2 regions of the Pseudomonas sp. GW822-FHT07A10 genome follow, and region 2 is predicted to be linked to the other one. Evidence: predicted binding sites of a transcription regulator. Region 2 holds the regulator's gene; the other holds the start of a gene.

Region 1 (14,831 bases), on a different contig from region 2:
GAGCTTCTGCCCCCAGGCCACGGCATCGGCCACATAGGCTTCCACCGACAGATTGCGTTCATCCGGTGTGGCCGCAAGGCTCGCCGCCACGCCGCGTTTGTCGTAACGCACACTGGCGATGTTGTGTTTGGCCAGCACCCAGGCCAGCCGTTTGAGGCTGTCGTTGCGCCCGCCGTCGGGGTTGTTTCCGTCACGATCCGTAGGACCGGAGCCGGAAATGATCAGGACAACCGGTACCGGCGTGTCGGACTTGGGCAGCAACAGCGAGCCGAAAAGCTCGCCACTGCCGGTGTCCAGGGTAATCGGGCGTTGCAGGACGGAGGCCTGTACAAAACCGGTAAACAGGGTAAGGCTCAAGGCTAGAACTCGCAGCATCATCACGCCATCATCAACAAGGTGCCGGTTGGACTCGCAGGCACCCATAAGGTTCGAGGATGAACTACTTGGGTAGCCTGCGTATACTGGCGCGCATTACGTATTTTAGGTTCGATTTCACGGAGCGTCCTGCATGTCCGGCAATACCTACGGCAAGCTGTTCACTGTCACCACCGCGGGCGAAAGCCATGGTCCGGCGTTGGTCGCCATTGTCGATGGCTGCCCGCCGGGCCTGGAGATCTCCCTTGAGGACCTGCAGCGCGACCTGGACCGCCGCAAGCCCGGCACCAGCCGCCACACCACCCAGCGCCAGGAAGCCGACGAAGTCGAGATCCTTTCCGGCGTGTTCGAAGGCCGCACCACCGGTTGCGCCATCGGCCTGTTGATCCGCAACACCGACCAGAAGTCCAAGGACTACTCGGCGATCAAGGATCTGTTCCGTCCGGCCCACGCCGACTACACCTACCATCACAAATACGGTGAGCGCGATTACCGCGGCGGCGGTCGCAGCTCGGCCCGTGAAACCGCCATGCGCGTAGCCGCCGGCGCGATTGCCAAGAAATACCTGGCCACCCAGGGCATCGTCATTCGTGGCTACATGAGCCAGCTCGGCCCGATCGAAATCCCGTTCAAGACCTGGGATTCGGTGGAAGAGAACGCTTTCTTCAGCCCCGACCCGGACAAAGTGCCGGAGCTGGAAGCCTATATGGACCAGTTGCGTCGGGACCAGGATTCGGTCGGCGCGAAGATCACCGTGGTCGCCGAAGGCGTGATGCCGGGCCTCGGCGAGCCGATCTTCGACCGCCTCGACGCCGAACTGGCCCATGCGCTGATGAGCATCAACGCGGTCAAGGGCGTGGAAATCGGCGCCGGTTTTGCCAGCATCGCCCAGCGCGGCACTGAACACCGCGATGAAATGACCCCGGAAGGTTTCCTCAGCAACAACGCCGGCGGCATTCTCGGTGGCATTTCGTCGGGCCAGCCGATCGTTGCGCACCTGGCGCTCAAGCCTACATCGAGCATCACCACGCCGGGCCGTTCCATCGATATCCATGGCAACCCGGTGGAGGTCGTCACCAAGGGCCGTCACGACCCGTGCGTCGGCATCCGCGCCACGCCAATCGCCGAAGCGATGATGGCCATCGTGCTGATGGACCACTTGCTGCGTCACCGCGGGCAGAACGCCGATGTGCGCGTGAGCACTCCGGTGTTGGGGCAGCTTTAATGGCTGATCTGAAAGCCGCTACAGTCTGATGACGGTGGCGGCGCTCCCGTACTGGCGGCTTTCCAGCTTCTACCTGTTCTATTTCGCCTTGCTCGGTTCGACAGCGCCGTTTCTGGCGCTGTACTTCGATCATCTGGGCTTCAGCGCCGCGCGCATTGGCGAACTGGTGGCGATCCCGATGCTGATGCGCTGCGTGGCGCCGAATATCTGGGGCTGGCTCGGTGACTACACCGGGCGGCGGCTGGCCATCGTGCGTTTCGGCGCCGCCTGCACCTTGCTGACCTTCTCACTGATTTTCGTCAGCAAAAGCTACGCCTGGCTGGCGATGGTCATGGCCTTGCACGCGTTTTTCTGGCACGCGGTGTTGCCGCAGTTCGAGGTCATCACCCTGGCTCATTTGCGGGGGCAGACCTCGCGCTACAGTCAGATCCGCCTGTGGGGTTCCATCGGTTTCATCATCACCGTGGTGGCGCTGGGCCGATTGTTCGAATGGCTCAGCCTCGACATTTACCCGGTGGCGCTGGTGCTGATCATGGCCGGGATCGTCGTCAGCAGCTTGTGGGTGCCCAACGCACAACCGGTTCAGGGTGAACGGTTGACGGGGGACGGATTCCTCCAGCAATTGCGCAGCCCCGGGGTGTTGGCGTTTTACGCGTGTGTGGCGTTGATGCAGATGAGCCACGGGCCGTATTACACCTTTCTGACCTTGCACCTTGAGCGACTCGGTTACAGTCGCGGGCTGATCGGCATGCTCTGGGCGGTCGGCGTGGTCGCCGAAGTCTTGATGTTTCTGTTCATGAGCAAGATTCTCGCGCGCTTCTCGGTGCGTCGGGTGCTGCTGGCGAGCTTCCTGCTGGCGGCTTTGCGTTGGTTGTTGCTCGGCTCGTTTGCCGAGTTCCTTTGGGTGTTGTTGTTCGCCCAGGTGCTGCACGCCGCCACCTTCGGCAGCTTTCACGCCGCTGCCATCCAGTTCGTGCAACGTAGCTTCGGCGCGCGCCAGCAAGGCCAGGGTCAGGCGCTGTATGCCGCGCTGGCCGGCACCGGCGGCGCACTGGGGGCGTTGTATTCCGGCTACAGCTGGAATGCCCTCGGCGCCACATTGACCTTTAGTATTGCCAGCCTCGCAGCCTTTGCCGCTGCCGTTATCATTGCCACACGTATGCAAGAGGACAGGCCATGAGCCTTACCCGTGAACACCTCGCCCAGGAAATCATCGACGCCGGGCGTTTTCTGTATGGCCGCGGCTGGTCGCCGGCCACCAGCAGCAATTACTCGACCCGCCTGTCGCCGACCGAAGCCTTGCTGACCGTGTCCGGCAAGCACAAGGGCCAACTGGGCCCGGACGATGTGCTGGCTACCGACTTGTCAGGCAACAGCCTGGAGCCAGGCAAGAAGCCGTCCGCCGAAACCCTGTTGCACACCCAGCTCTATAGCTGGCGTCCGGAGATCGGCGCGGTGCTGCACACCCATTCGGTGAACGCCACGGTGCTGTCGCGCCTGACGCCGGAAGATTTCATCGAGTTCGAAGACTACGAACTGCAAAAGGCCTTCAGCGGCGTGTCGACCCACGAGTCCCGGGTGCGCGTGCCGATTTTCGACAACGACCAGGACATTGCGCGGCTGGCCGCCAAGGTGCAGCCTTGGCTCGACGCCCACCCTGATTGCGTCGGCTACCTGATTCGCGGTCATGGCCTCTACACGTGGGGCGCGCGCATGAGCGACGCACTGCGGCAGATCGAGGCTTTTGAATTTTTGTTCGAGTGCGAGTTGAAGACGCGCTCGCTCTTTAACCGTAATGCATGAACTGTTAAGGAGTTGCCCTGATGAGCAGCCTGTCCGTTTACCACGTCTCAAGCCCTGACATTCCGAACAAGGTGCTGACCCACTTTGAAGACATCGCCTCGACCCTGGCCGAGCAGGGCGTGCGTTTCGACCGTTGGCAAGCCGCAGCGAAAATCCAGCCTGGCGCCAGCCAGGAAGAAGTGATCGCCGCGTACCAGGAGCAAATCGACAAGCTGATGACCGAGCGCGGTTACATCACCGTCGACGTGGTCAGCCTGAACAGCGATCACCCGCAAAAAGCCGAGTTGCGTGCCAAGTTCCTCGATGAACACCGCCATGGCGAAGACGAAGTGCGATTTTTCGTCGCTGGCCGTGGCTTGTTCACCCTGCACATCGACGATTACGTGTATGCCGTGCTCTGCGAGAAGAACGACCTGATCTCGGTGCCAGCCGGCACAAAGCACTGGTTCGACATGGGTGAAAACCCGCATTTCGTCGCAATCCGCCTGTTCAACAACCCCGAAGGCTGGGTGGCCAACTTCACCGGCGATGACATCGCCAGCCACTTCCCGTGTCTTGAGGACTGAACCGATGCCGATCAAAGCGATTCTCACCGACATCGAAGGCACCACCAGCGCGGTGAGTTTTGTGTTCGACGTGTTGTTTCCGTACGCGGCTAAACACCTGCCGGACTTCGTTCGCGAAAATGCCGAACGTGCTGACGTCGCCGAACAGCTCGCGGCTGTGCGGCGTGACAGCGGTGAACCGCAAGCAGACGTTGAGCGGGTTATCGAAATCCTCTTGGGCTGGATCGCCGAAGACCGCAAAGCCACGCCGCTCAAAGCGTTGCAAGGCATGGTCTGGGAGCAGGGGTATCAGGCCGGGCAGTTGAAAGGCCATGTTTACCCGGACGCCGTTGAAGCGCTGAAACGCTGGCATCAGGAGGGCTATCAACTGTTTGTTTATTCCTCGGGTTCGATTCAGGCGCAAAAACTGATTTTCGGTTGTTCGGAGGCGGGGGATCTGTCGCCACTGTTCAGTGGCTATTTCGACACCACTTCAGGGCCCAAGCGCGAAGCGCAGTCCTACCAGCGCATCACCCAGGCGATGGGTGTCGAGGCTTCGCAGATTCTGTTTCTGTCCGACATCGTTCAGGAACTGGACGCGGCGCGCACGGCCGGCATGGCAACCTGTGGCCTGGCTCGTGAGGGCGGGGAATTGGCAGGGCATGTGACGGTGGACAGTTTTGCGCGGATCAGTCCGTCTGTCTTTTAAACATCAGCCGTAGAAACAACTCAGGCCGTGAAGCGAAAGCTCTCACGGCCTGATCGTTTATAGCGTTGTTACGGGTTACGCCGAGTGATAGGTCGGCAGTGCGAACCGTTGCTGGCTTTGCAGCATGGAAATCTGCGGCAGTTCGCTGGCCTGTTCGGCGACGTCACGGCGAATCGCGCTGATGACCCATGACAGCTGATCGCCGGCATGCAATTGCTGGTAGGAAATCGAACGTTTGAAGACTTTACCGTCGTGGCTGCGCAGGGTCAGCAGAATGCCGCCATCCGGCCGGGGCTGGGTGGTCACTTCGAAGTTGGAGAACAGCGACGAAAATTTTTCCTGGATCAGGCTCATGTCTATCAGCTCCATTTTGTGCTTGAAGGGCAACATGGAGGGGTAGTTGCAGTGATTGTGCCAGCACCTATATTTTTAAAATTTCATATAAATCAGTAAGTTATATTTTTATGATTTTTTGGCTTTCGTGCAATTTGCATGAATGGCCATCGTGCATCCTGCATTTTGCGAGATCGTCGACAACTGGACGGAACCAATCGCAACGGCGGAGTTCCGCTTTGCGAAGGCTTCGGCCGTGGATACAAAACATTGCAAAAACCGCGTGTACAGCTCAAGAAGCCCTGACGTATTTTCGGCCTCAATCAACGCCACCCGACAATAAGAAGATCGAACGGGAGCAACCATGAGCCGCACGCTGCACGACACGATTACCTGGGGCATGATGCTCCGCAAGCTGCCTTCCATTGCCAAAGCCATCCCCCGCGTGGTGAAGGGCATGAAAGTCGCCAACGTCAAGGATCCGACCCAACCGTGTGGTCTCGGCTGGAGCTTCGAGCAGGCGACGTTGCGCAATCCCGATGGCCCGGCATTGCTGCAGGGCGACGTGATACTCACTTATGCACAGGTCAATCAGTGGGCCAACCGCATCGCCCATCACCTGATTGCCCAAGGCATCGGCAAGGGCGATGTGGTCGCGGTCTTTATCGAGAACCGTGTGGAACTGCTGGTGACGATATTGGCGGTGGCCAAGGTCGGTGCGATCAGCGCCTTGCTGAATACCTCTCAGACCCGCGATACCCTGGCTCATAGCCTGAACCTGGTGGCGCCTGTAGCGATCGTAGTTGGAGAAGAGCTGGTTCCGGCCTTCAATGCGGTCCGCGAGCGGGTGGTCATCGATGCGGCGCGCACCTGGTTTGTCGCCGATCAAGACACTTACCACGATCCGGGCAAAACACCCGATGGCTTCATTAATCTGATGACGGCCAGCTGCTACGCGCCCAGTGACAATCCCGTCAGCAGCCGGCAGGTTTTTTTCGACGACCCTTGTTTCTATATCTACACCTCGGGCACCACCGGGTTGCCCAAGGCCGGGGTGTTCAAGCACGGCCGCTGGATGCGCAGCTCCGCCAGCTTCGGGCTGATCGCCCTGGACATGCAGCCGCAGGACGTCGTCTATTGCACCTTGCCGCTGTACCACGCCACCGGGCTCTGCGTGTGCTGGGGCTCGGCGATCAGCGGGGCGTCGGGGTTTGCCATCCGCCGAAAATTCAGCGCCAGCCAGTTCTGGAGCGACGTGCGCAAATACCGGGCGACCACCCTCGGGTACGTCGGCGAATTGTGTCGCTACCTGGTGGATCAACCGCGTAGCGTCGACGACAGTCGGCACAGCGTGACGAAGATGATCGGCAATGGTCTGCGCCCCGGCGCGTGGAGCGAGTTCAAGACGCGGTTTGCCGTCGACCACATCTGCGAGCTGTACGCCGCCAGCGATGGCAATATCGGCTTCACCAACATCCTCAACTTCGACAACACCATTGGCTTTTCCCTGATGTCCTGGGAGCTGGTGGCGTACGACCACGACAGCGGCGCCCCCACGCGGGATGCCAAGGGGTTCATGCGCAAAGTGGCCAAGGGCGAGCAGGGGCTGTTGTTGGCGAGGATCGACGATAAGGCGCCTCTGGACGGCTACACCGATCCGCAGAAGACCGCAAAAGTGGTGCTCCACGATGTGTTCGTGAAGGGCGACCGCTACTTCAATACCGGTGACCTGCTGCGCAACATCGGTTTCGGTCACGCGCAGTTTGTCGATCGCCTGGGCGACACCTACCGCTGGAAGGGCGAAAACGTCTCCACCACCGAGGTCGAGAACATCCTATTGCAACACCCGCACATCGCCGAAGCCGTGGCCTATGGCGTGGAAATTCACAACACCAATGGGCGGGCAGGGATGGCGGCCATCACCCCGGCCGAATCCCTGGCGACCCTGGATTTCAGTGAGTTGCTGGCGTTCGCCAGGCAACAAATGCCGGCCTATGCGGTGCCACTGTTCCTGCGGGTGAAAGTGAAAATGGAAACCACCGGGACCTTCAAGTACCAGAAGACCCGGCTCAAGGACGAAGCCTTCGATCCGAGCAAAACCGGCGATGACCCGATTTATGCCTGGCTGCCGGGCACCGAAACCTACGTGCGAGTCACCGAGCAGGTGCTGGCGGATATTTACGGAGGCAGGCATCGCTATTGAAAGGGTCGCTATTGAATATCGCTATGACCGTCCATGAGAAAAAACAAGTGACAGGTTCCGGGCTGCTCGGGAAACTATCGGCTTTCCGATTGACCGAATGTGGAGTCCCCAATGTCAGACAAAAGCCGCCAGATGACCCCCGAAGAGGCAGCTGAATTTGCCGAACAGGTGTTCAACAAAGCGCGCGATGGTGATGCGGTGATGCTGGACCGGTTGATCAGCTCCGGATTGCCGGTGAATCTGCGTAACAGCAAGGGCGATACCTTGCTGATGCTCGCCAGTTACTACGGGCATGTAGAGGCGGTGCAGGTGCTGCTCAAGCACAAGGCCGATCCCGAGTTGCGCAACGGCAACGGTCAGAGTCCGATTGCCGGTGCAGCATTCAAGGGCAACCTGGCGGTGGTCAAGGCGTTGGTTGAGGGGGGCGCTGAAGTGGAAGGTTCGTCCTTCGACGGACGCACTGCGTTGATGATGGCGGCGATGTTCAACCGCGTCGAAATCATCGACTACCTGATCAGCAAAGGCGCCGATCCAGCGGCCAAGGACGCCAACGGTGTGTCTGCGCTGGACGCGGCCAAGACCATGGGCGCGGCGGATACCACGGCTCAGCTGCAAAAACTCCTGGCCTGACCTCTGTAGTGTCGCGGGGCTTTTGTGGCGAGGGAGCTCTGTGGCGAGGGGGCTTGCCCCCGTTGGGCCGCGAAGCGGCCCCCTTCGGTATCTCATTCAAACCCAGTTCTCTGGTTTTACGACTGCTTCGCAGCCGAACGGGGGCAAGCCCCCTCGCCACAGGTTCCTGCCAGGTCCCGCAATCCGTTTCCGAATGCGTTATCCTTCGCGCCCTCAAAATTCCCTCGCTACAGGATCCACCTCATGAAAGCCGCACTCGTCGAACTCATCAGCAAAATCAGCTCCGGGTGCATGGGCGAGGACGAAATCCTGAAAATCGCTGACGAAGCGGCTCAGGCCTACGCCGATCCCGAGGCTTTTCTGGCGGCCAATCCAGACGTCAACTACGACGACACCTTTCCGATCCCGTTGGGCGAGTGGGTTGTCGTCGGCAGTCTGCCAGAAACCGTGTTGTTCCAGGCCGACACCTACATGGACCTGTTCGCGCAGATCGTCGCCTCGTTCGGCCCCGGCGTTGAGTTCAACATCAAGCCCAAGCAACTGGCCAAAACCGAAGCTCTCACGGCACTCAATCGCATTCAGGTGCAGATGAGCAGCCTGAACAAGGAAAACGGTGGCTACACCTTGATGAATTTCAGCCAGTTGCTCGACGACGAACTGCAAGTGGTGCTGGTCTATGGCAACGACGTGCCACGGGTGCTGGAGTTGTGCGCCGAAGTCGGCATCGCCGCCGCGCCCTCCCTGGAAGCCCTGAAAGTGGCCATCCACGTCTGAAACCATCTACAACGGTAATAAAACGGAACCCTCGCCAGGCCCGACTATCCTAAGAGTGCCTACCATTTTTTTGGAGCGACACCATGGGTTCCACGTTCAACACCCTGATCGGCCTGATTATTTTTGCCCTGGATATCTGGGCCATCATCAATGTGCTTAAAAGTGGCGCCGAAGTCGGGATGAAAGTCCTCTGGGTGCTGTTGATCCTGTTGCTGCCGGTGCTGGGCCTGATCATCTGGGCCATCGCCGGGCCAAGAGGCGATGTGCGGATCTGACGATCTTCATGGTAGGAGCGAGGCTTGCCCGCGAAAGGATCGCTGCGGTGTACCTGATAGACCGAGTCATCGTTCTTCGCGGGCAAGCCTCGCTCCTACCGGTGTGTGCATCAGAAGGTTCGACCTGTCATGTTCCGCGACGTAGAATGCGCGCCTTTCCCGGTCAATCGAGGTGATCGATTGGCCATCATGGGCGGGTAACCGTCCGTTGCCACCCGCATTCATCGGAGCACTTCCCATGAGCAATACCCCAACCAGCGAGTACCTGGAAACCCTCTACGAAGGCTATGGCCAGCGTTTTCGCATGGAAAAACTGCTGCACGAAGTGCGCACCGAACACCAGCACCTGGTGATCTTCGAAAACCCGCGCATGGGCCGGGTGATGGCGCTGGATGGCGTAATCCAGACCACCGAAGCCGACGAATTCATCTACCACGAAATGCTCACCCACGTGCCGATCCTCGCCCATGGCACCGCCAAGCGCGTGCTGATCATCGGTGGTGGCGATGGCGGCATGCTGCGTGAAGTGGCCAAGCACCGCAGCGTCGAGCACATCACCATGGTCGAAATCGACGGCACCGTGGTCGACATGTGCAAGGAATTCCTGCCGAACCACTCCAAGGGTGCGTTCGATGATCCACGCCTGAACCTGGTGATCGACGACGGCATGCGTTTCGTCGCCACCACCACCGAAAAGTTCGACGTGATCATTTCCGACTCCACCGACCCGATCGGTCCGGGCGAAGTGCTGTTCTCCGAAAACTTCTACCAGGCTTGCCACCGCTGCCTGAACGAAGGCGGCATTCTGGTGACCCAGAACGGCACCCCGTTCATGCAAATCGAAGAAGTCAAAACCACCGCGGGTCGCCTGCGCAGCCTGTTCCCGGACTGGCACTTCTATCAGGCGGCCGTGCCGACCTACATCGGCGGCGCAATGACCTTCGCCTGGGGCGCGACCGATACCGCCTATCGCAAATTGTCCCGCGAAACCCTGCAACAGCGCTTCGCCGGCAGCGGCATCATCACCCGCTACTACAACCCGGAAATCCACATTGGTGCCTTCGCGTTGCCGCAGTACGTGCTGCAAGCGGTGAACAAACCTAGCAACGACTGATGCTTCGTCGATAAGAAAGGCCGTCGCCGGTGTGTGAGACACGCGGGTGACGGCCTTTTTTCATGTCTCGCTTTTAGGATCCCTTGGAACGATCGGCCAATGCACGAGTCGAGATAGATGTAAGCCCATCCATGGGTTTTACCGAGGAGGCACCGATGCAAAAGTGGAAAATCACTTTCGTGGATGAACACGGTGAATCAGTCGACGAACTCTTCGAGTGCGAGGAGTGCCCGAGCAACGAGCAAGCCGCCCAACTCATTCGCGACCGGCGACTGCCGGTGGCTGCGAAACTGGACCTCAATGATCTGGAGGGTCGTACCGATGATCCGACCGTCAAAAGTCTGAAATCCCAGCACAGCATTGAAATCCTCAGCATTACTCCGATTTGATACACCTCCTGTCACATTCACCACCAGGCCTTGGCAGCGGCTCTGTCTTGAGGCTACTCTGCAACCGAGATCAGCGAGTGACTCGCTAAGGTCTGGTCTTGTCAGCTACATGCTTGTTTCCCGGCGGCAACCTCTGTTGCCGCATCGAAAGTGCAGGGAATACGGAAAGTCTATCCATCAGTCTGAGGGGGACGTTTCATGAGCACAGCCTATCAAGAAGACATCAGCAGCAGCGTGCTGCGCCGCATGAAAGAAGGCGGTTTCGATTTTTCACGATTCCATCCCATCGAGTTCTACGCCATTTTCCCGGACGAGGAGCGGGCACGCAGGGCGGCAGGTCATTTTTGTGGTGAATCCTTGAATGCCCAGATCAGCGCGCGTGACGACGGCGCGTGGTCGCTGGAACTGAGCAAAGTGATGTACGCCACCTACGACGGGATCGGCGACTTCGAGCAGGACTTCGAGGCGGTGGTCGAGCCTCTGGGTGGCATCATCGAGGGATGGGGCGTCAAACAGGAGATACGAGGGCTACTCGCATAAGCTTATGAACAGTGACACTTAGTAACGGCTGACCTTTGGGTTGGCCGTTTTTGTTTCAATCTTTTTATTTCGCCACATTTCAAACGGACAAAAAAAAGCCACCTGAACAGGCGGCTAAAGGGAAGAGCGATCAGTTTTCCAGCGAATGCACGGATTATCCGCATCTGCCTCCCGAGCAGTGAAATCAACTCTGACTATGCTGCTGATAGGCGACAGCATTGCTTCGCCATGAAGCGGGGGCGATCAGGGTGGGGCATTTACCGCACAGGATTGGTGCGGTGCGTGCAGCGACATTATCCAACTGATTGATATCAAAGCGTTTCTGCCTATGGCACGGGCCTTGCGAAGGCCTGGATGTCCGTGTGACAAGGAGTACGGCATGATCCGCACCTATTTTGATGAGATGTACGATGCCGGCGGCCAGGTCCGTCCGCATTATCGGGAGTTTGCCCGTTGGCTGGCCGAAACGCCTGACGAGCTTTTGGCACAACGGCGACGCGAGGCCGATCTGTTATTTCATCGCGCCGGGATTACCTTCACGCTCTATGGTGATGAGCAGGGGACAGAGCGCCTGATTCCCTTCGACACCATTCCCCGCAGCATCCCCGCCAGTGAATGGCGGGTCGTCGAACGCGGCTGTATTCAGCGGGTCAAGGCATTGAACATGTTCCTTGCCGACCTCTATCACGAGCAGCGCATCATCAAGGCCGGCATCATCCCGGCCGAACAAGTGCTGGCCAACGAGCAATACCAGTTGGCGATGCAAGGGCTGGATCTGCACCGCGATATCTATTCGCACATTTCCGGTGTCGACCTGGTGCGCGATGGCGACGGCACCTACTACGTGCTCGAAGACAACCTGCGTACCCCCAGCGGCGTGAGCTACATGCTCGAAGACCGCAAGATGATGATGCGCCTGTTCCCCGAGTTGTTCGCGGCCCAGCGCATCGCACCGATCGACCACTACCCGAACCTGTTGCTCGACACCCTGAAAAGCTCCAGCCCGATCGACAACCCGAGCGTGGTGGTGCTGACGCCGGGGCGTTTCAACAGTGCGTTTTTCGAGCATGCGTTCCTCGCTCGGGAAATGGGCGTTGAACTGGTGGAAGGCGCGGACCTTTTCGTGCGCGACGACAAGGTGTTCATGCGCACCACGGACGGGCCGAAAGCGGTCGACGTGATCTACCGTCGCCTCGACGATGCGTTCCTCGATCCGCTGGCGTTCAACCCCGATTCGATGCTTGGCGTTCCAGGGCTGCTGTCGTCCTACCGCTCCGGCAATGTGGTGCTGGCGAATGCCATCGGCACCGGGGTCGCGGACGACAAGTCGGTGTATCCCTTCGTCACGGACATGATTCGTTTCTACCTCGATGAAGAGCCGATCCTGAAGAACGTGCCGACGTGGCAGTGTCGTAATCCTTCTGAACTGTCCCACGTGCTGGCCAACCTTCCGGAGCTGGTGGTCAAGGAAACCCAAGGCTCCGGCGGTTACGGAATGCTGGTGGGGCCGGCGGCGACGGCGGCGGAAATCGAATCTTTCCGCGAGCGGATCAAAGCCAAGCCCCACGCATACATCGCGCAACCGACGTTGTCGTTGTCGACCTGTCCGACCTTTGTCGAAAACGGCATCGCACCGCGCCACATCGACCTGCGTCCGTTTGTATTGTCTGGCCGCGAAACCCGGGTTGTGCCCGGCGGTTTGACCCGTGTCGCCTTGCGTGAAGGCTCCCTGGTGGTGAACTCGTCCCAGGGCGGCGGAACCAAGGACACCTGGGTGGTCGAGGATTGAAGGAAGCTTGCCATGTTAAGTAGAACTGCCTCGGATCTGTACTGGATGTCGCGTTACCTGGAGCGGGCGGAAAACCTCGCGCGGATGCTCGACATCAGTTATTCGCTGTCGCTGATGCCCCAGGACGGTCGTGGCGACGGCTTGCACGAACTGGCCATGCCGTTGCTGATCACCGGCACCCTGGACGATTACCTGGCGCGCCACGGCGATCTGCATGCCGAACGGCTGCTGCATTTTTTCGCCCTGGACGCGGCCAACCCGGCGAGCATCTACAGCTGCCTCGGTGCCGCGCGAGCCAGCGCCCATGCGGTGCGTGGGCGAATCACCGCCGACATGTGGGAAAACATCAACGCCACCTGGCTGGAAATTCGCGGGATCGCCGAGCAGGGCTTGAGTCGCTACGGCATGAGCCGTTTCTGTGAGTGGATCAAGGAACGTTCCCACCTGTTCCGCGGCGCTTGCTACGGCACGATCATGCGTAACGACGCGTTCCGCTTCATTCGTCTGGGCACCTTTATCGAAAGGGCCGACAACACCTTGCGCCTGCTTGATGCCCGTTACGAAATGGCCGGCGATCAAGCCGAAGCCGTCAGTGACGGTACGGCCCACGCCTATTACCAATGGAGCGCCTTGTTGCGGGCCTTGTCATCGTTCGAGGCCTACACCGAAATCTACCGCGACGCCCCCGGCGCCCGGCATGTGGCCGAGCTGTTGTTGCTGCGCGCCGATGTGCCGCGATCCCTGCGAGCCTGCACCGAAGAGGTCGATCAGATTCTCGCTCAACTACCGGGGGCCAACGGCCGTCCCGCACAACGCCTGGCGGCGGAAATGGACGCGCGCCTGCGCTACACCGGTATCAACGAAATCCTCGACGAAGGCCTGCACACCTGGCTGACCGAGTTCATCCCGCTGGTGCGCCAGTTGGGCAATGCCATACACAGTTCCTATCTGGAGGCTGCATGAGACTTTCCATTAGCCACGAGACCGCCTATCACTACGAAGATCAGGTGCGGGCGAGCATCCAGTACCTGCGACTGACACCCCACGACAGCGAGCGCCAGCACGTGCTGAGCTGGCAACTCGACCTGCCGCGCCCGGTGCGCGCGCAACTCGATCCGTTCGGCAACATCCTGCATGTGTTGACCCTGGACGAGCCGCATGAGGCGATCATCATCGGCGCCCGTGGCCAGGTCGATATCGACGAGCTGCGCGAAGCCGAGCACGAGAGTCAGTCGGCGCTGCCGTTCCTGCGTTTCACCCGGCTGACCGAAGCCGACGAAGCCCTGCGCGCGTTTGCCGAGAAGGCGTGCAAGCAACGGCGGGATCGCACGGCGCTGATCGATTTAATGCATGGCCTGAACCAGCACATGACCTACACGCCGGGTTCCACTGAAGTGGAGACCAGCGCAGCGCAAGCTTTCGCCGGGCGTTCCGGGGTCTGCCAGGACCATACCCATGCGTTTCTCGCCTGCGCCCGCAGCCTGGGCATCCCCTCGCGTTATGTGTCGGGGTATTTGTACAGCGAGAACAGTGAACACCTGGCCAGTCACGCCTGGGCGGAAGCCTGGCTGGATGACGCCTGGTATAGCTTCGATGTAACCAACGAACTGGCCCGGCCTGAACGTCACTTGAAACTGGCCGTGGGCCTGGACTACCTCGACGCCTGCCCGGTGCGCGGCATGCGCCGTGGCGGTGGGTATGAGCAGATGCATGCCAAGGTGTTGGTCTCGCCGACGCCTGCGCCGGTGATCTCCGTCCAACAGCAGTAGCAGTCATTCATTGTGGCGAGGGAGCTTGCTCCCGCCGGCCGATCCGCGACCGGGCGCAGCAGTCGCAAACCCGGCGAATGCGGTTTGCCTGACGGATCGCGTCGCCTGATTTGAGGGCCGCTTCGCGCCCCAGCGGGAGCGAGCTCCCTCGCCACAGGTGGATGTTTACTTGGCCGTAGACACCTTGCGTCCCGCCATGTGCTTCAAATACCCCACCAACAACTCCAGATCCCTCTCCGGCAATACCGTCGGCGAGAACCCGGGCATCTTCGCCTGCGGCCACTGGCGCAAGCTCTGCGGGTCACGAATGTAACGCTTGAGGAAATTCGCGCCGAAATACTCGGTCGGGTTGAACGGA
Region 2 (14,831 bases):
GGCCGCTGGTGCGTTTCAACGTCAGTGTGATCGTCGAGCAGAACGGTCGCCGTGAGCGCGGCGGACATGGCGGTGGCGGTCGTACCGATTACCGCTATTTCCTCAGCGAAGACCGCGCCATGGGCTATGCCCGCGAAGCGTTGCGTCAGGCGCTGGTGAACCTGGAAGCCATCCCGGCGCCGGCCGGTACGTTGCCGGTGGTGTTGGGGTCGGGTTGGTCTGGTGTGTTGCTGCACGAAGCCGTCGGTCATGGTCTGGAAGGCGATTTCAACCGCAAGGGCAGTTCGGCCTACAGCGGGCGCATGGGCGAGATGGTTGCATCGAAGCTTTGCACCATCGTCGATGACGGCACCCTCGCCGGCCGCCGAGGTTCACTGAGCGTCGACGACGAAGGCACGCCGACCGAGTGCACCACGCTGATCGAAAACGGCGTGCTCAAAGGTTATATGCAGGACAAGCTCAACGCGCGCCTGATGGGCGTGGCCCGCACCGGTAACGGTCGTCGTGAATCCTACGCGCACCTGCCGATGCCGCGCATGACCAACACTTACATGCTCGGTGGCGAAAGCGACCCGGCAGAAATCATCGCCTCGGTGAAAAAAGGCATCTACTGCGCCAACCTGGGCGGCGGTCAGGTGGACATCACCAGTGGCAAGTTTGTGTTCTCCACCAGCGAGGCGTACCTGATCGAAGACGGCAAGATTACCGCTCCGGTCAAAGGCGCGACGTTGATCGGCAACGGGCCGGAAGCCATGAGCCGGGTGTCGATGGTCGGTAACGATCTGGCGCTGGACAGCGGTGTGGGAACGTGTGGCAAGGATGGGCAGTCGGTGCCGGTGGGTGTCGGCCAGCCAACGCTGAAAATCGATGCGATCACCGTGGGTGGCACAGGATCGTAAGGGGCTCTTGAAAAAGTGAAGCTTCGGGTGAGTTGCGAGGCAACTCACCCGATTCGGGACTTAACGCAAACCGCGTTGAGTCTCGTCCAGCTCACGGATGTACTTGAAGATTTTACGGCTCGAAGCCGGTGGCTTGTTGGTCGCCAGTTCGTGCTGGGCCTGACGGATCAGGGAGCGCAATTGTTGACGATCGGCCTCCGGGTAATCAACGACGAACTTCTCCAGGACGGCGTCGTCGCCTGCGATCAAGCGATCGCGCCAGCGTTCCAGGCCGTGGAAACGTTCGTTGTACTGCCGGGTGGAGGCATCGAGTTGATCGAGCAGAGTGAGAATGGCGCCAGTGTCCTGATCGCGCATCAGCTTGCCGATAAACTGAAGGTGCCGTTTACGCGCGATGTTCGCGGTGTGCTTGGGCGCATCGGCCAGAGCCCGGCGCAAAGCGTCGGTCAACGGCAGTTTTGCCAGCAGGTCAGGCTTGAGTGTTGTAAGGCGCTCGCCGAGGTCAACCAGAGCATGCAGCTCGCGTTTGACCTGGGATTTGCTTTTTTCTCCCGTATCGAGGGAGTCGTCGTAAGAATCAACCATGGTGGCCGTCCGCAAAGAAACGCCGCCATGATAACCAGTCGGGGGCCGCTTGTCCGGCCCGGTCGCTCGATGACCGTTACCGAAAGCAGAATTTGAGTGGAGAACAGCATGAGTGCAGTTGAAAGCGTCGGCCCACAAGCGTTGCCGGCACTGCAAGAGCAAGTCGAGCAGATCATTGCTGAAGCCAAGCGCCAGGGCGCCAGTGCCTGTGAAGTGGCTGTGTCGCTGGAGCAGGGCCTGTCGACCACGGTGCGTCAGCGGGAAGTCGAAACCGTTGAGTTCAATCGCGATCAGGGCTTCGGTATTACCCTGTATGTAGGGCAGCGCAAAGGCTCGGCCAGCACCTCGGCCAGCGGTTCGGAAGCGATTCGCGAAACCGTCGCTGCTGCACTGGCGATTGCCAAGCACACGTCTGAAGACGAAGCCGCAGGCTTGGCGGATGCCGCGCTGATGGCCAAGGAGCTGCAGGATTTCGACCTGTTCCATCAATGGAGTATCACGCCGGAGCGAGCCATCGAGCAGGCCCTTGCTTGTGAAGCGGCGGCGTTTGCCGCCGACAGTCGGATCAAGAACGCCGACGGCACCACCCTCAGCACTCATCAGGGTTGCCGTGTGTACGGCAACAGCCACGGTTTTATCGGCGGTTACGCCTCGACCCGTCACAGCCTCAGCTGCGTGATGATCGCCGAGGCCGATGGCCAGATGCAGCGTGATTACTGGTACGACGTGAACCGGCAGGGCAATTTGTTGGCCAGCCCGGAGAGCATCGGCCAGCGTGCCGCGCAACGGGCGGCGAGCCGCTTGGGCGCACGCCCGGTACCGACCTGCGAAGTGCCGGTGCTGTTTTCTGCGGAACTGGCCGGCGGTTTGTTCGGCAGTTTCCTCTCGGCGATTTCCGGCGGCAGTCTATATCGCAAGTCTTCGTTCCTCGAAGGCACGCTGGGGCAGAAACTGTTCCCGGAATGGCTGACCATCGATGAGCGTCCGCACTTGATGCGCGCTTTGGGCAGCTCTGCCTTCGACGGCGATGGCCTGGCGACCTACGCCAAGCCGTTCGTGGAAAACGGCGAGCTGGTGTCCTACGTGCTGGGCACCTATTCCGGCCGCAAGCTGGGTATGCCGAGCACCGCCAATGCCGGCGGCGTGCACAACCTGTTCGTCACCCATGGCGACGAAGATCAGGCGGCCCTGTTGCGCCGCATGGGTCGTGGCCTACTGGTCACTGAATTGATGGGGCAGGGCCTGAACATGGTCACTGGCGATTACTCCCGTGGCGCAGCGGGTTTCTGGGTCGAGAACGGCGAAATCCAGTTCGCGGTCCAGGAAGTGACTATTGCCGGCAACATGCGCGACATGTTCAAGCAGATCATTGCGGTCGGTAATGACCTAGAATTGCGCAGCAACATTCGCACAGGTTCGGTGTTGATCGAGCGGATGACGGTGGCAGGTAGTTAAGCTGCGGTTGCTGCACAAAAAAAGCGCCACCCGATCGGGTGGCGCTTTTTTTTTTTTGGATCAAAATATCGCAGCTTCGTCAGTGCCTACGCATCTGTGGGCGCAACCGAAAGCCGAAATCCATTGATCTTTATTCGCCTTCGTCGAAGAAGTTGTTGATCAGCGCCACCAGTGCATCCATAGCTTCCTGCTCTTGTTCACCTTCGGTTTTCAGGTGGATTTTGGTGCCCTTGCCGGCCGCGAGCATCATCATGGCCATGATGCTTTTGCCATCGACCATCGTTTCCGGCGTACGGCCAGCCCTGATCTGGCAAGGGAACTGCCCGGCGACGCCAACGAATTTTGCAGACGCGCGGGCATGCAGGCCCAGCTTGTTGATGATTTCGATTTCCAGAGCAGGCATCGCGATGTGAATCCTTTAGCTGAGGTCGCGGTGGCGAACCTGGACGTTCTTCAGGGATTGTTGCAGGACCTGGCCCAGACGTTCGGTCAGGTAGACAGAGCGGTGATGCCCGCCGGTGCAGCCAATGGCAATAGTGACATAGGCGCGGTTGCTGGCGGCAAAGCGGGGCAGCCACTTGAGCAGGTAGGAGGAAATGTCCTGGAACATCTCTTCGACATCCGGCTGCGCCGCCAGGTAGTCGGCCACCGGTTGATCGAGCCCGGACTGTGCCCGCAGCTCCGGTTTCCAGTAAGGGTTAGGCAGGCAGCGCACGTCGAACACCAGATCGGCGTCCACCGGCATGCCACGCTTGAACCCGAAAGACTCCACCAGAAACGCAGTGCCGGGCTCCGGCTGATTCAGCAGGCGCAGCTTGATGGTGTCGCGCAGCTGATACAGGTTCAGATTGGTGGTGTTGACCTTGAGGTCGGCCAGATCGGCGATCGGCCCCAGCAGATTGGTTTCGTCCTCTATCGCTTCCGCCAGCGAGCGATTGGCGCTGCTCAGCGGGTGACGACGGCGGGTTTCCGAAAAACGTTTGAGCAGGGTCTCTTCATCGGCGTCCAGATACAGCACATCGCACTGGATATGCCGGCTGCGGACTTCTTCCAGCAATTCGGGAAACCGTGACAGGTGGCTCGGCAAGTTGCGTGCATCGATGGACACGGCCACCAGCGGTTGTGCCAGTTCGGTATGAATCAGCGCACGTTCGGCCAGTTCCGGCAGCAGGCCGGCAGGCAGGTTGTCGATGCAGTAGTAACCGTTGTCCTCGAGAACATCGAGGGCAGTGCTTTTACCTGAGCCGGAGCGGCCGCTGACGATGATCAGGCGCATGATTAGTGACCGTTTTGCTCGTCCAGGACAACCTGATACAAGGCTTCGTTGCTCGGGGCGCTGCGCAGTTTTTCACGCACTTCCTTGCGATCAAGCATGCTGGCGATCTGGCGCAGCAGCTCCAGGTGCGCATCGGTGGCGGCTTCCGGGACCAGGAGTACAAACAGCAGGTCAACCGGGGCACCGTCGATGGCGTCGAAATCGATGGGTGCATCCAGGTGCATCAAGGCACTGATGGGCGATCCGCAGCCCTTGAGACGGCAGTGGGGGATGGCGATACCGTTGCCAAATCCGGTGGAACCGAGTTTTTCACGGGCGACCAGACTCTCGAAGACATCCTGCATGGCCAGATCCGGCACTTCGCGATGGATGAGGTTGGCAATTTGCTCGAGGGCTTTCTTTTTACTGCCGCCCGGCACGTTCACCAGGGAACGGCCGGGGGTCAGGATGCTTTCAAGTCGGATCATGGGTTGGGAGTGTTAACGACCGGTCGCGCCCTGGAGGAGGCTCTGGGTCTTTTCCTTATGCTTTTTGAGTTGTTTATCCAGCTTGTCGGTCAGTGCGTCGATCGCTGCGTACATATCGGTATGTTCCGCGTTAGCGACCACCTCATTGCCGGGAATATGCAGCGTGGCTTCGATTTTCTGCTTGAGCTTCTCGACCGTCATCGTGACCTGCACGTTGGTGATCTTGTCGAAATGCCTCTCTAATCGTTCGAGTTTTTCGCCGATGTAGGTGCGAAGAGGTTCGGTCACTTCCAGTTGGTGTCCACTGATGTTGACTTGCATACAGCTTCTCCTTCGTTGCCAGTGCATAAAGCGGTAGATCCGATGATCTACCACTGGAACGCTGTGGCGTGGCTCTACATCAACCGCTTTCGTTCGCTCGAAGGCGCGATTCCTAGGGATTCGCGGTACTTGGCGACGGTGCGGCGAGCCACCTGAATGCCTTGTGCCTCCAGTAAACCAGCGATCTTGCTGTCACTCAACGGCTTTTTCTGATTTTCCGCGGCAACCAGTTTTTTGATGATCGCGCGGATCGCCGTGGACGAGCATTCACCGCCTTCGGAGGTGCTGACGTGGCTGGAAAAAAAGTATTTCAGTTCATAGATGCCCCGTGGGGTATGCATGAATTTTTGCGTGGTCACCCGTGAAATCGTCGATTCGTGCATGCCCACCGCTTCGGCGATGTCATGCAGCACCAACGGTTTCATGGCCTCGTCGCCGTACTCCAGGAAGCCGCGTTGATGCTCGACGATCTGGGTGGCCACTTTCATCAGCGTTTCGTTGCGGCTTTGCAGGCTCTTGATGAACCAGCGAGCCTCCTGCAGCTGATTTCGCATGAAGGTGTTGTCAGCGCTGGTATCGGCGCGGCGTACGAAGCCGGCATATTGGGCGTTGACCCGCAGGCGTGGCACCGACTCCTGGTTCAGCTCCACCAGCCAGCGCTCGTTGTCCTTGCGCACGATCACGTCAGGAACGACGTATTCGGCTTCGGTGGACTCGATTTGCGAACCCGGGCGCGGGTTGAGGCTCTGGACCAGTTCGATCACCTGGCGCAGTTCATCTTCCTTGAGCTTCATGCGGCGCATCAGCTGGCTGTAGTCGCGGCTGCCGAGCAGGTCGATGTAATCGGTGACCAGGCGCTTGGCCTCGGTCAGCCAAGGGGTCTTGGCGGGCAGTTGACGCAGTTGCAGCAGCAGGCATTCACCGAGATTGCGGGCGCCGATACCGGCGGGCTCGAATTGCTGGATGCGGTGCAGGACGGCTTCGATTTCGTCCAGTTCGATGTCCAGTTCCGGATCGAAGGCCTCGAGGATTTCCTCGAGGGTTTCGTCCAGATAGCCCTGATTGTTGATGCAGTCGATCAGGGTCACGGCGATCAGGCGATCGGTGTCGGACATCGGTGCCAGGTTCAGTTGCCAGAGCAAATGGCTTTGCAGGCTTTCACCGGCCGAAGTACGGGTGGTGAAATCCCACTCGTCGTCATCGTTGCTCGGCAGGCTGCTGGCGCTGGTCTGGTAGACGTCTTCCCAGGCGGTATCGACAGGCAATTCGTTGGGAATGCGCTCGTTCCAGTCGCCTTCCTCAAGGTTATCCACCGTCGGGGCGGTTTCCTGGTAGGAGGGTTCCTGAATGTCGGCGTTGGGTTGCTGTTCGGCTTTGTCGGCCAAGGGGTCGGCGTTATCGAAGTCGTCGCCTTCTTCCTGGCGTTCGAGCATCGGATTGGACTCCAGGGCCTCCTGGATTTCCTGTTGCAGGTCCAGGGTCGACAATTGGAGCAGGCGGATGGCCTGTTGCAGCTGCGGTGTCATCGTCAGCTGCTGGCCCATTCTCAAGACTAGCGATGGTTTCATGGCAGGGGCTTAACACCTTATTCGCCGGCGCACATGCGCCATCCACTACAGGGCGCCGAAGCGCCAAACATAAGCAAATTATATGCCTGAAACTGAAGTGTTTGCCTAGAGCGCTGTAACAATAAAAAACTATTGATTTTTTATTGAGATGAGCGCCGAGGCGACTGGCCAGGCACCTCAGCGCTTACAGGCGGAACTCATGGCCCAGATACACTTCCTTGACCAGTTCGTTGGCCAGGATGGTGGCGGAGTCGCCTTCAGCGATCAGCTGGCCATCGTTGACGATGTAGGCGGTTTCGCAGATGTCCAGGGTTTCACGGACGTTATGGTCAGTGATCAGCACGCCAATGCCTTTGGCTTTGAGGTGATGGATGATCTGCTTGATGTCGCCCACCGAGATTGGGTCCACGCCGGCGAAGGGTTCGTCGAGGAGGATGAATTTCGGGTTGGTGGCCAGTGCCCGGGCGATTTCCACCCGACGGCGTTCACCACCGGACAGGCTCATGCCAAGGCTGTCACGAATGTGGTGGATGTGAAATTCCTGCAGTAGGCTTTCCAGCTCTTTGCGGCGACCGGCCTTGTCGAGCTCCTTACGGGTTTCGAGGATGGCCATGATGTTGTCGGTCACCGACAGCTTGCGGAAGATCGACGCTTCTTGCGGAAGATAGCCGATACCGGCCTTCGCGCGACCATGCATCGGCTGGTGGCTGACGTCCAGGTCATCGATCAGTACGCGCCCCTGATCGGCCTGTACCAGGCCCACGATCATGTAGAAACAGGTGGTTTTGCCGGCGCCGTTGGGGCCAAGCAGGCCGACGATCTGGCCGCTGTCGATGGACAGGCTGACGTCGCGCACGACCTGGCGGCTCTTGTAGCTCTTGGCCAGGTGCTGAGCTTTCAGAGTTGCCATTACTGGGTTTTCTCGTCGGTTTTCTTCTTCGGCTGGATCACCATGTCGATACGCGGACGTGCCTCGGTGACCTTGCTGCCCGTGGCGCGACCGGCGCTGGCCAATTTTTTCACCGTGTCATAGACGATTTTTTCGCCCTGGGTGACGTTGTTGTCCTTGTCGACAACTTTGGCCTTGTCGATCAGTACGACGCGGTTTTGCGCGGCGTGATATTGGATGGTCACGCCCCAACCCTGAACAGGCTTGGTGTCGCCAGCTGTTTGCAATTGCTCGAAGTACGCCAGGTTGCCCACCGAGGTCACCACGTCGATGTCGCCAGTCGGGGTGCGAGTGATGGTCACGGTGTTGCCGGTGACCTTCATCGAGCCCTGAGTGATGATCACATCACCTTTATAGGTGGCAACACCGTTCTTGTCGTCCAGTTGGGCGTCGTCGGCCTGAATGCGGATAGGCTGCGCTTGATCGGTCGGCAGAGCCCAGGCGCTCACGCTTCCCAGTGCTGCGCTCAGACTGAGCAAAATAGGGAGGGTTTTAACGAGCCTCATACTGTCCTCTTACGTTCGATAGCAGGTGTATCCTGCTTTCTTTCAAGTACGCTTTCATTCCGTTGCCTGTCGATACACCGCCGGCGCCGTCGATTCTAACGGGTTGATCGGTCTGCGCATATTGCTGCTGCGGGAACACTGTCATACGGGTGGTGGTAATCAGGGTTTTACGGTTTTTTTCGTCGAAACGCGTGATACGTACCGAGTCGATCAGCTCGACCTGGGTGCCGTCCGGGTTGACTTCGCCGCGTTCGCTCTGGACGTGCCAGGGAAATTCGGTGCCGCGAAACATGTTCAGGTCAGGGTTGGACAGCAACGTCACTTCCGTCGCTTTCAGGTGTTCGACCTTGTCGGACGTCATTTCATACTGCAATTTGCCGTCCGGCAGGTACTGCACGCTGTGGGCGTTGGTGGCGTAATAGTCGATCATGGCTTCATCGACATGCGCCACTGGCTTGTCGAGGAAGCGTTCCGGGCTGATGTTCCAGTAGCCGACCGCAGCGAATAGCGCCGCGATGCAACCGAATATCAGGATGTTGCGAATCTTTTTGCTCAGCATGATGGGCTCACAGATACGCGGCGTTGGCCGCATCGAGGCGGCCCTGGGCGCGCAGGATCAATTCGCAGAATTCGCGCGCGGCACCCTCGCCGCCACGGGCCTGGGTGATGCCGTGGGCGTGTTCGCGCACGAAGCTGGCGGCGTTGGCCACGGCCATGCCCAGGCCGACGCGGCGAATCACCGGCAGGTCTGGCAGGTCGTCGCCGAGATAGGCCACTTGTTCATAGCTCAGGTTGAGTTGGGCAAGGAGCTCGTCGAGCACCACCAGTTTGTCTTCGCGACCCTGATACAGGTGTGGAATGCCGAGGTTTTTGGCCCGTCGTTCGACCACCGGGGTCTTGCGTCCGCTGATGATAGCGGTCTGCACGCCGGCTGCCATCAACATCTTGATGCCTTGGCCGTCGAGCGTGTTGAAGGTCTTGAATTCGCTGCCGTCTTCGAGGAAGTACAGGCGCCCGTCGGTCAGCACGCCGTCGACGTCGAATACCGCCAGTTTGATCTGTTTGCCGCGTTGCAGCAGGTCCGTGCTCATTACATTACTCCAGCGCGCAGCAAATCGTGCATGTTCAAGGCGCCGACCGGGCGGTCTTCGCTGTCGACCACGACCAATGCGTTGATCTTGTGGTCTTCCATGATTTTCAACGCCTCGGCAGCCAGCATCTCGGCACGTGCGGTCTTGCCGTGGGCGGTCATGACCTGCTCGATGGTGGCGCTGTGGATGTCGATGCTGCGGTCCAGGGTGCGACGCAGATCGCCGTCGGTGAAGATCCCGGCAAGTTTACCGTCGGCCTCTAGAACCACGGTCATGCCCAGGCCCTTGCGGGTCATTTCCATCAATGCGTCCTTGAGCAGGGTGCCGCGCTTAACCTGCGGCAGCTCCTGTCCGGCGTGCATGACGTTTTCCACTTTCAACAGCAGGCGTCGGCCAAGTGCGCCGCCTGGGTGGGAAAAGGCGAAATCTTCAGCGGTAAAGCCGCGGGCTTCCAGCAGCGCCACCGCCAGGGCATCGCCCATCACCAGAGCGGCGGTGGTCGATGAGGTTGGCGCCAGGTTCAGCGGGCAGGCTTCGTGCTCGACGTGGACGTTGAGGTTGACCTCGGCGGCCTTGGCCAGCGCCGAGTCGGGATTGCCGGTGACGCTGATCAATTTGATGCCCAGGCGCTTGATCAGTGGCAGCAGGGTAACGATTTCATTGGTGGAGCCGGAGTTCGATAGTGCCAGGATGATGTCGTCACGCGTGATCATGCCCATGTCGCCGTGGCTGGCTTCGGCTGGATGCACGAAGAACGCCGTGGTGCCGGTGCTGGCCAGGGTGGCGGCAATCTTGTTGCCGATGTGCCCCGATTTGCCCATGCCGACCACGACTACGCGGCCTTTGCTGGCCAGAATCATCTCGCAAGCGCGTACGAAATCTGCGTCGATATGGGGTAACAAGCCTTGCACGGCTTCCAGTTCGAGACGGATGGTGCGTTGTGCAGATTGAATCAGGTCGCTGGATTGGCTCATGTCAGAAATCGTATAGCCTGATGAAAAGGCGGCGATTATAACGGTAATGATCAAAACCCTCACGTAAGTTCGTCGCGGTTTGTCATTCCTTGTTGCCGAATCCTCTAAATAGATGATTCCAGGCGCTCATGTTGTTGATAGTGCCCGGCTTGGGCCTTGGGCGCTTGGTGATTGCAGTGATATAGTTCGCCGCCAGTTCGGCCTGCCCGGGAAGGTATGTGCTTTCGTCAGAAAGCCAGGCGTCCGAGTGAGAGGCTGCATCGCAAGGAGTTTAGATGAGTGCCGATAACGCCTACGCGGTCGAGCTGAAGGGACTGACCTTCAAGCGCGGTGCGCGCAGCATTTTCAATAACATTGATATCCGCATACCACGCGGCAAGGTCACCGGCATCATGGGGCCTTCCGGGTGTGGCAAGACCACGCTGTTGCGGTTGATGGGGGCCCAATTGCGCCCCACCAGCGGCGAAGTCTGGGTCAATGGCCAGAACCTGCCAACGTTGTCGCGCAGCGATTTGTTCGATGCGCGCAAGCACATGGGCGTGCTGTTTCAGAGCGGCGCGCTGTTTACCGATCTCGATGTATTCGAGAACGTTGCCTTTCCGCTGCGTGTTCATACCACGCTGCCGGAAGAGATGATTCGCGACATTGTCCTGCTCAAATTGCAGGCCGTGGGCTTGCGTGGCGCCCTAGACCTGATGCCTGACGAATTGTCTGGCGGCATGAAACGTCGAATCGCGCTGGCCCGGGCGATTGCCCTCGACCCGCAAATTCTCATGTACGACGAGCCTTTTGTTGGCCAGGACCCGATCGCCATGGGCGTGCTGGTGCGCCTGATCCGCTTGCTCAACGATGCGCTGGGCATCACCAGCATCGTGGTCTCCCACGATCTGGCCGAGACCGCGAGCATCGCCGACTACATCATTGTGGTGGGTGACGGGCAAGTGTTGGGGCAGGGCACGCCCAAGGAGTTGATGAACTCGCAGGAGCCACGGATTCGCCAGTTCATGACTGGCGAACCCGACGGCCCGGTCGCATACCACTTTCCAGCGACGGATTACCGCGCAGATCTTCTGGGGAAGCGCTGATGCGCAAGATTTCATTAATAGAAAGAGTGCGCCGTTTCGGCCACGCCGGCATCGATGTGCTGGCGGTGTTCGGGCGTTCGGCGCTGTTCCTGTTTCATGCCTTGCTCGGTCGCGGTGGCATCGGCGGCAGTTTTGGCCTGCTGGTCAAGCAACTGCATTCGGTTGGCGTGATGTCCCTGGTGATCATCGTGGTCTCCGGGGTGTTCATCGGCATGGTGCTGGCGCTACAGGGCTTCAACATCCTGTCCAGCTACGGTTCGGAGCAGGCCGTCGGGCAGATGGTTGCGCTGACGCTGCTGCGTGAACTGGGGCCCGTCGTCACGGCCTTGCTGTTCGCCGGGCGTGCGGGTTCGGCGCTGACCGCCGAAATCGGCAACATGAAATCCACCGAGCAACTGTCCAGTCTGGAAATGATCGGGGTTGACCCGCTCAAGTACATTATTGCTCCGCGCCTGTGGGCCGGCTTCATTTCCCTGCCGGTGCTGGCGATGATTTTCAGCGTGGTGGGTATCTGGGGTGGTTCGTGGGTGGCCGTCGACTGGCTGGGTGTCTATGAGGGCTCCTACTGGTCGAACATGCAAAACAGCGTGATGTTTGTCGACGATGTGCTGAACGGCATTATCAAAAGCATCGTTTTTGCCTTCGTCGTGACCTGGATCGCCGTATTCCAAGGGTATGACTGCGAGCCCACTTCCGAGGGGATCAGTCGTGCCACTACCAAGACCGTGGTGTACGCCTCTTTGGCGGTACTCGGCCTGGACTTTATTCTGACCGCCTTGATGTTTGGAGATTTCTGATGCAAAACCGCACCCTGGAAATCGGTGTCGGCCTTTTCTTGCTGGCTGGCATCCTGGCTTTGCTGTTGCTTGCGTTGCGGGTCAGTGGCCTGTCCCCGAGCGCAACCACCGATACTTATAAACTTTATGCATATTTCGATAATATCGCCGGTTTGACTGTCAGAGCTAAAGTGACCATGGCCGGTGTGACCATCGGCAAGGTCACGGCGATCGATCTGGATCGCGACAGCTTCACCGGTCGGGTGACCATGCAACTGGAAAAGCGCGTAGATAACCTGCCGACTGACTCCACTGCATCTATCCTGACCGCTGGCCTGTTGGGTGAGAAATACATCGGTATCAGCGTGGGTGGGGAACAAGCCCTGCTCAAGGATGGTGGAACCATCCACGACACGCAGTCGTCGTTGGTGCTCGAGGACCTGATCGGTAAATTTCTGCTCAATACCGTTAGCAAAGACGCCAAATGAGGAGCTTTTCAATGATCTCTATCTTGCGACGTGGCCTGTTGATATTGCTCGCGGCCTTGCCGTTGATGGCTAACGCCCTGGCGGCGCAGTCGGCGCACGATCTGGTTCAGGACACCACGACCCGGATGCTCGCCGACCTGTCGGCCAATAAAGAGAAGTACAAGCAGGATCCACAAGACTTTTATACGGCGTTGAACACCATCGTCGGCCCCGTGGTGGATGCCGAAGGCATTTCCAAAAGCATCATGACCGTCAAATACTCGCGCAAAGCAACGCCCGAGCAAATGAAGACGTTTGAAGAAAACTTCAAAAAGGGCCTGTTCCAGTTTTATGGCAACGCATTGCTCGAATACAACAACCAGGGCATCACTGTTGAGCCTGCCAAGGATGAATCGGGAGACCGTACCAGCGTTGGCATGACGGTCAAAGGCAGCAGCGGCGCGATCTATCCTGTGTCTTACACACTCGAAAAGATCAACGGCGAATGGAAGCTGCGTAACGTCATCATCAACGGCATCAACATCGGCAAGCTGTTCCGCGATCAGTTCGCTGATGCGATGCAGCGCAATGGCAACGACCTGGACAAGACCATCAATGGTTGGGCCGGGGAAGTCGCCAAAGCCAAGGAAAACACCGAAAAAGCTGTTGAGAAGAAAGCCCAATGAGTGAGTCGGCCATTCGCATAAGCGAAACCGGCGAGCTGCTGCTCAGCGGTGTGCTGGATTACCGGACCGGCCCGAACTTGCGCAAGCAGGGGCAGGTACTGATCAAGTCCAGCAAGGCGCCTGCGCTGGTGGTCGATTGCTCCGCAGTGGAGAAGTCCAGCAGTGTCGGCTTGTCGCTGCTGCTGTGCTTCATGCGCGATGCTCAGGTGGCCGGCAAGGCCGTGAGCATTCGCGCGATGCCCGAAGACATGCGCAAAATCGCTCAGGTCAGCGAATTGACCGAGCTGTTGGCGCACCCCTGAACCGCATCTATAAAGAAGCCCCCCGTCAGAGTCCTGCTTCGCGGGGTTCGCAGGCGCGGGGCTTTTTTGTATGATGTCCGACCCGCGCGCACAGGGCGCCGATTGAGGTTGAGCATGCAGGCCGTAGAAGTGAAGAGCTTCCTTGAAGGAAAGCTGCCAAACACGAAGGTGGAAGTTGAAGGCGAAGGCTGCAATTTCCAGCTGAACGTGATCAGCGATGAACTGGCGGCGTTGAGCCCGGTGAAGCGTCAGCAGCAGGTCTATGCCCATTTGAACCCGTGGATTGTCGATGGCAGCATCCATGCGGTCACTATGAAATTTTTCAGCAGCGCGGCCTGGGCCGAGCGCACCTGAGCCCAAGGGCGTCGAGATTCTTATGGATAAATTGATTATTACTGGTGGCGCTCGTCTTGATGGCGAGATCCGCATCTCCGGGGCAAAGAACTCTGCCTTGCCGATTCTGGCTGCCACCTTGCTGTGCGATGGCCCGGTGACCGTGGCCAACCTGCCGCACCTGCACGACATCACCACCATGATCGAGCTGTTCGGTCGCATGGGCATTGAACCTGTGATCGACGAGAAACTCAGCGTCGAAATCGACCCACGCACCATCAAGACCCTGATCGCGCCGTACGAACTGGTTAAAACCATGCGCGCCTCGATCCTGGTGCTGGGCCCGATGGTTGCCCGTTTCGGTGAAGCCGAAGTTGCACTGCCTGGCGGTTGCGCCATCGGTTCGCGTCCGGTTGACCTGCACATCCGTGGTCTTGAAGCCATGGGCGCGGTCATCGACGTTGAAGGCGGCTACATCAAGGCCAAGGCTCCTGAAGGCGGCCTGCGCGGTGCGCACTTCTTCTTCGACACCGTCAGCGTGACCGGTACCGAGAACATCATGATGGCGGCCGCTCTGGCCAAGGGCCGCAGCGTTCTGGCCAACGCTGCTCGCGAGCCTGAAGTCGTCGACCTGGCGAACTTCCTGAACGCTATGGGCGCGAAGGTTTCCGGCGCCGGCACCGACACCATCACCATCGATGGCGTCGAGCGTCTGCACACGACCACTTACAAAGTGATGCCTGACCGTATCGAGACCGGCACCTATTTGGTGGCGGCAGCGGTCACCGGTGGGCGTGTGAAGGTCAAGGACACCGATCCGACCATCCTCGAAGCCGTTCTGGAAAAACTTCGCGAATCCGGCGCCGAAATCACCACCGGTGAAGACTGGATCGAGCTGAACATGCACGGCAAGCGGCCGAAAGCCGTCAACGTGCGGACCGCTCCATACCCGGCGTTCCCGACCGATATGCAAGCGCAGTTCATCTCCCTCAACGCCATTGCCGAAGGCACTGGTGCCGTGATCGAGACGATCTTCGAAAACCGTTTCATGCACGTTTACGAACTGCACCGCATGGGCGCGCACATCCAGG

The links. Region 2 encodes sigma-54, which starts transcription at its own class of promoters, with help from an activator protein. Its sites were predicted from a motif close to ANTGGCATNNANNTTGCTNT; they were not measured.
Region 1: AC1RL4_RS08000 (circularly permuted type 2 ATP-grasp protein) is a predicted target of sigma-54. The motif match lies at 11,243-11,262, and genes of this name have one in related genera.

Annotation. Positions count from the first base shown of each region.
Region 1 is NZ_JBXAKV010000003.1:371,188-386,018, reverse strand. It holds gene AC1RL4_RS08070 (alpha/beta hydrolase) at 1-423, opposite strand, end outside; gene aroC (chorismate synthase) at 509-1,600, shown strand; gene AC1RL4_RS08060 (MFS transporter) at 1,629-2,780, shown strand; gene AC1RL4_RS08055 (methylthioribulose 1-phosphate dehydratase) at 2,777-3,403, shown strand; gene AC1RL4_RS08050 (1,2-dihydroxy-3-keto-5-methylthiopentene dioxygenase) at 3,424-3,969, shown strand; gene mtnC (acireductone synthase) at 3,974-4,657, shown strand; gene AC1RL4_RS08040 (DUF3509 domain-containing protein) at 4,733-5,011, opposite strand; gene AC1RL4_RS08035 (long-chain-acyl-CoA synthetase) at 5,355-7,193, shown strand; gene AC1RL4_RS08030 (ankyrin repeat domain-containing protein) at 7,305-7,823, shown strand; gene AC1RL4_RS08025 (hypothetical protein) at 8,067-8,597, shown strand; gene AC1RL4_RS08020 (PLDc N-terminal domain-containing protein) at 8,681-8,872, shown strand; gene speE (polyamine aminopropyltransferase) at 9,111-9,986, shown strand; gene AC1RL4_RS08010 (hypothetical protein) at 10,142-10,375, shown strand; gene AC1RL4_RS08005 (ribonuclease E inhibitor RraB) at 10,574-10,915, shown strand; gene AC1RL4_RS08000 (circularly permuted type 2 ATP-grasp protein) at 11,295-12,704, shown strand; gene AC1RL4_RS07995 (alpha-E domain-containing protein) at 12,717-13,667, shown strand; gene AC1RL4_RS07990 (transglutaminase family protein) at 13,664-14,473, shown strand; gene AC1RL4_RS07985 (c-type cytochrome) at 14,639-14,831, opposite strand, start outside.
Region 2 is NZ_JBXAKV010000015.1:20,710-35,540, forward strand. It holds gene tldD (metalloprotease TldD) at 1-899, shown strand, start outside; gene yjgA (ribosome biogenesis factor YjgA) at 960-1,484, opposite strand; gene pmbA (metalloprotease PmbA) at 1,593-2,939, shown strand; gene AC1RL4_RS22600 (HPr family phosphocarrier protein) at 3,070-3,342, opposite strand; gene rapZ (RNase adapter RapZ) at 3,358-4,215, opposite strand; gene ptsN (PTS IIA-like nitrogen regulatory protein PtsN) at 4,218-4,682, opposite strand; gene hpf (ribosome hibernation-promoting factor, HPF/YfiA family) at 4,695-5,003, opposite strand; gene AC1RL4_RS22620 (RNA polymerase factor sigma-54) at 5,078-6,571, opposite strand; gene lptB (LPS export ABC transporter ATP-binding protein) at 6,756-7,481, opposite strand; gene lptA (lipopolysaccharide transport periplasmic protein LptA) at 7,481-8,026, opposite strand; gene lptC (LPS export ABC transporter periplasmic protein LptC) at 8,013-8,585, opposite strand; gene AC1RL4_RS22640 (KdsC family phosphatase) at 8,593-9,117, opposite strand; gene AC1RL4_RS22645 (KpsF/GutQ family sugar-phosphate isomerase) at 9,117-10,091, opposite strand; gene AC1RL4_RS22650 (ATP-binding cassette domain-containing protein) at 10,367-11,176, shown strand; gene mlaE (lipid asymmetry maintenance ABC transporter permease subunit MlaE) at 11,176-11,973, shown strand; gene mlaD (outer membrane lipid asymmetry maintenance protein MlaD) at 11,973-12,440, shown strand; gene AC1RL4_RS22665 (MlaC/ttg2D family ABC transporter substrate-binding protein) at 12,452-13,105, shown strand; gene AC1RL4_RS22670 (STAS domain-containing protein) at 13,102-13,407, shown strand; gene AC1RL4_RS22675 (BolA family protein) at 13,522-13,761, shown strand; gene murA (UDP-N-acetylglucosamine 1-carboxyvinyltransferase) at 13,784-14,831, shown strand, end outside.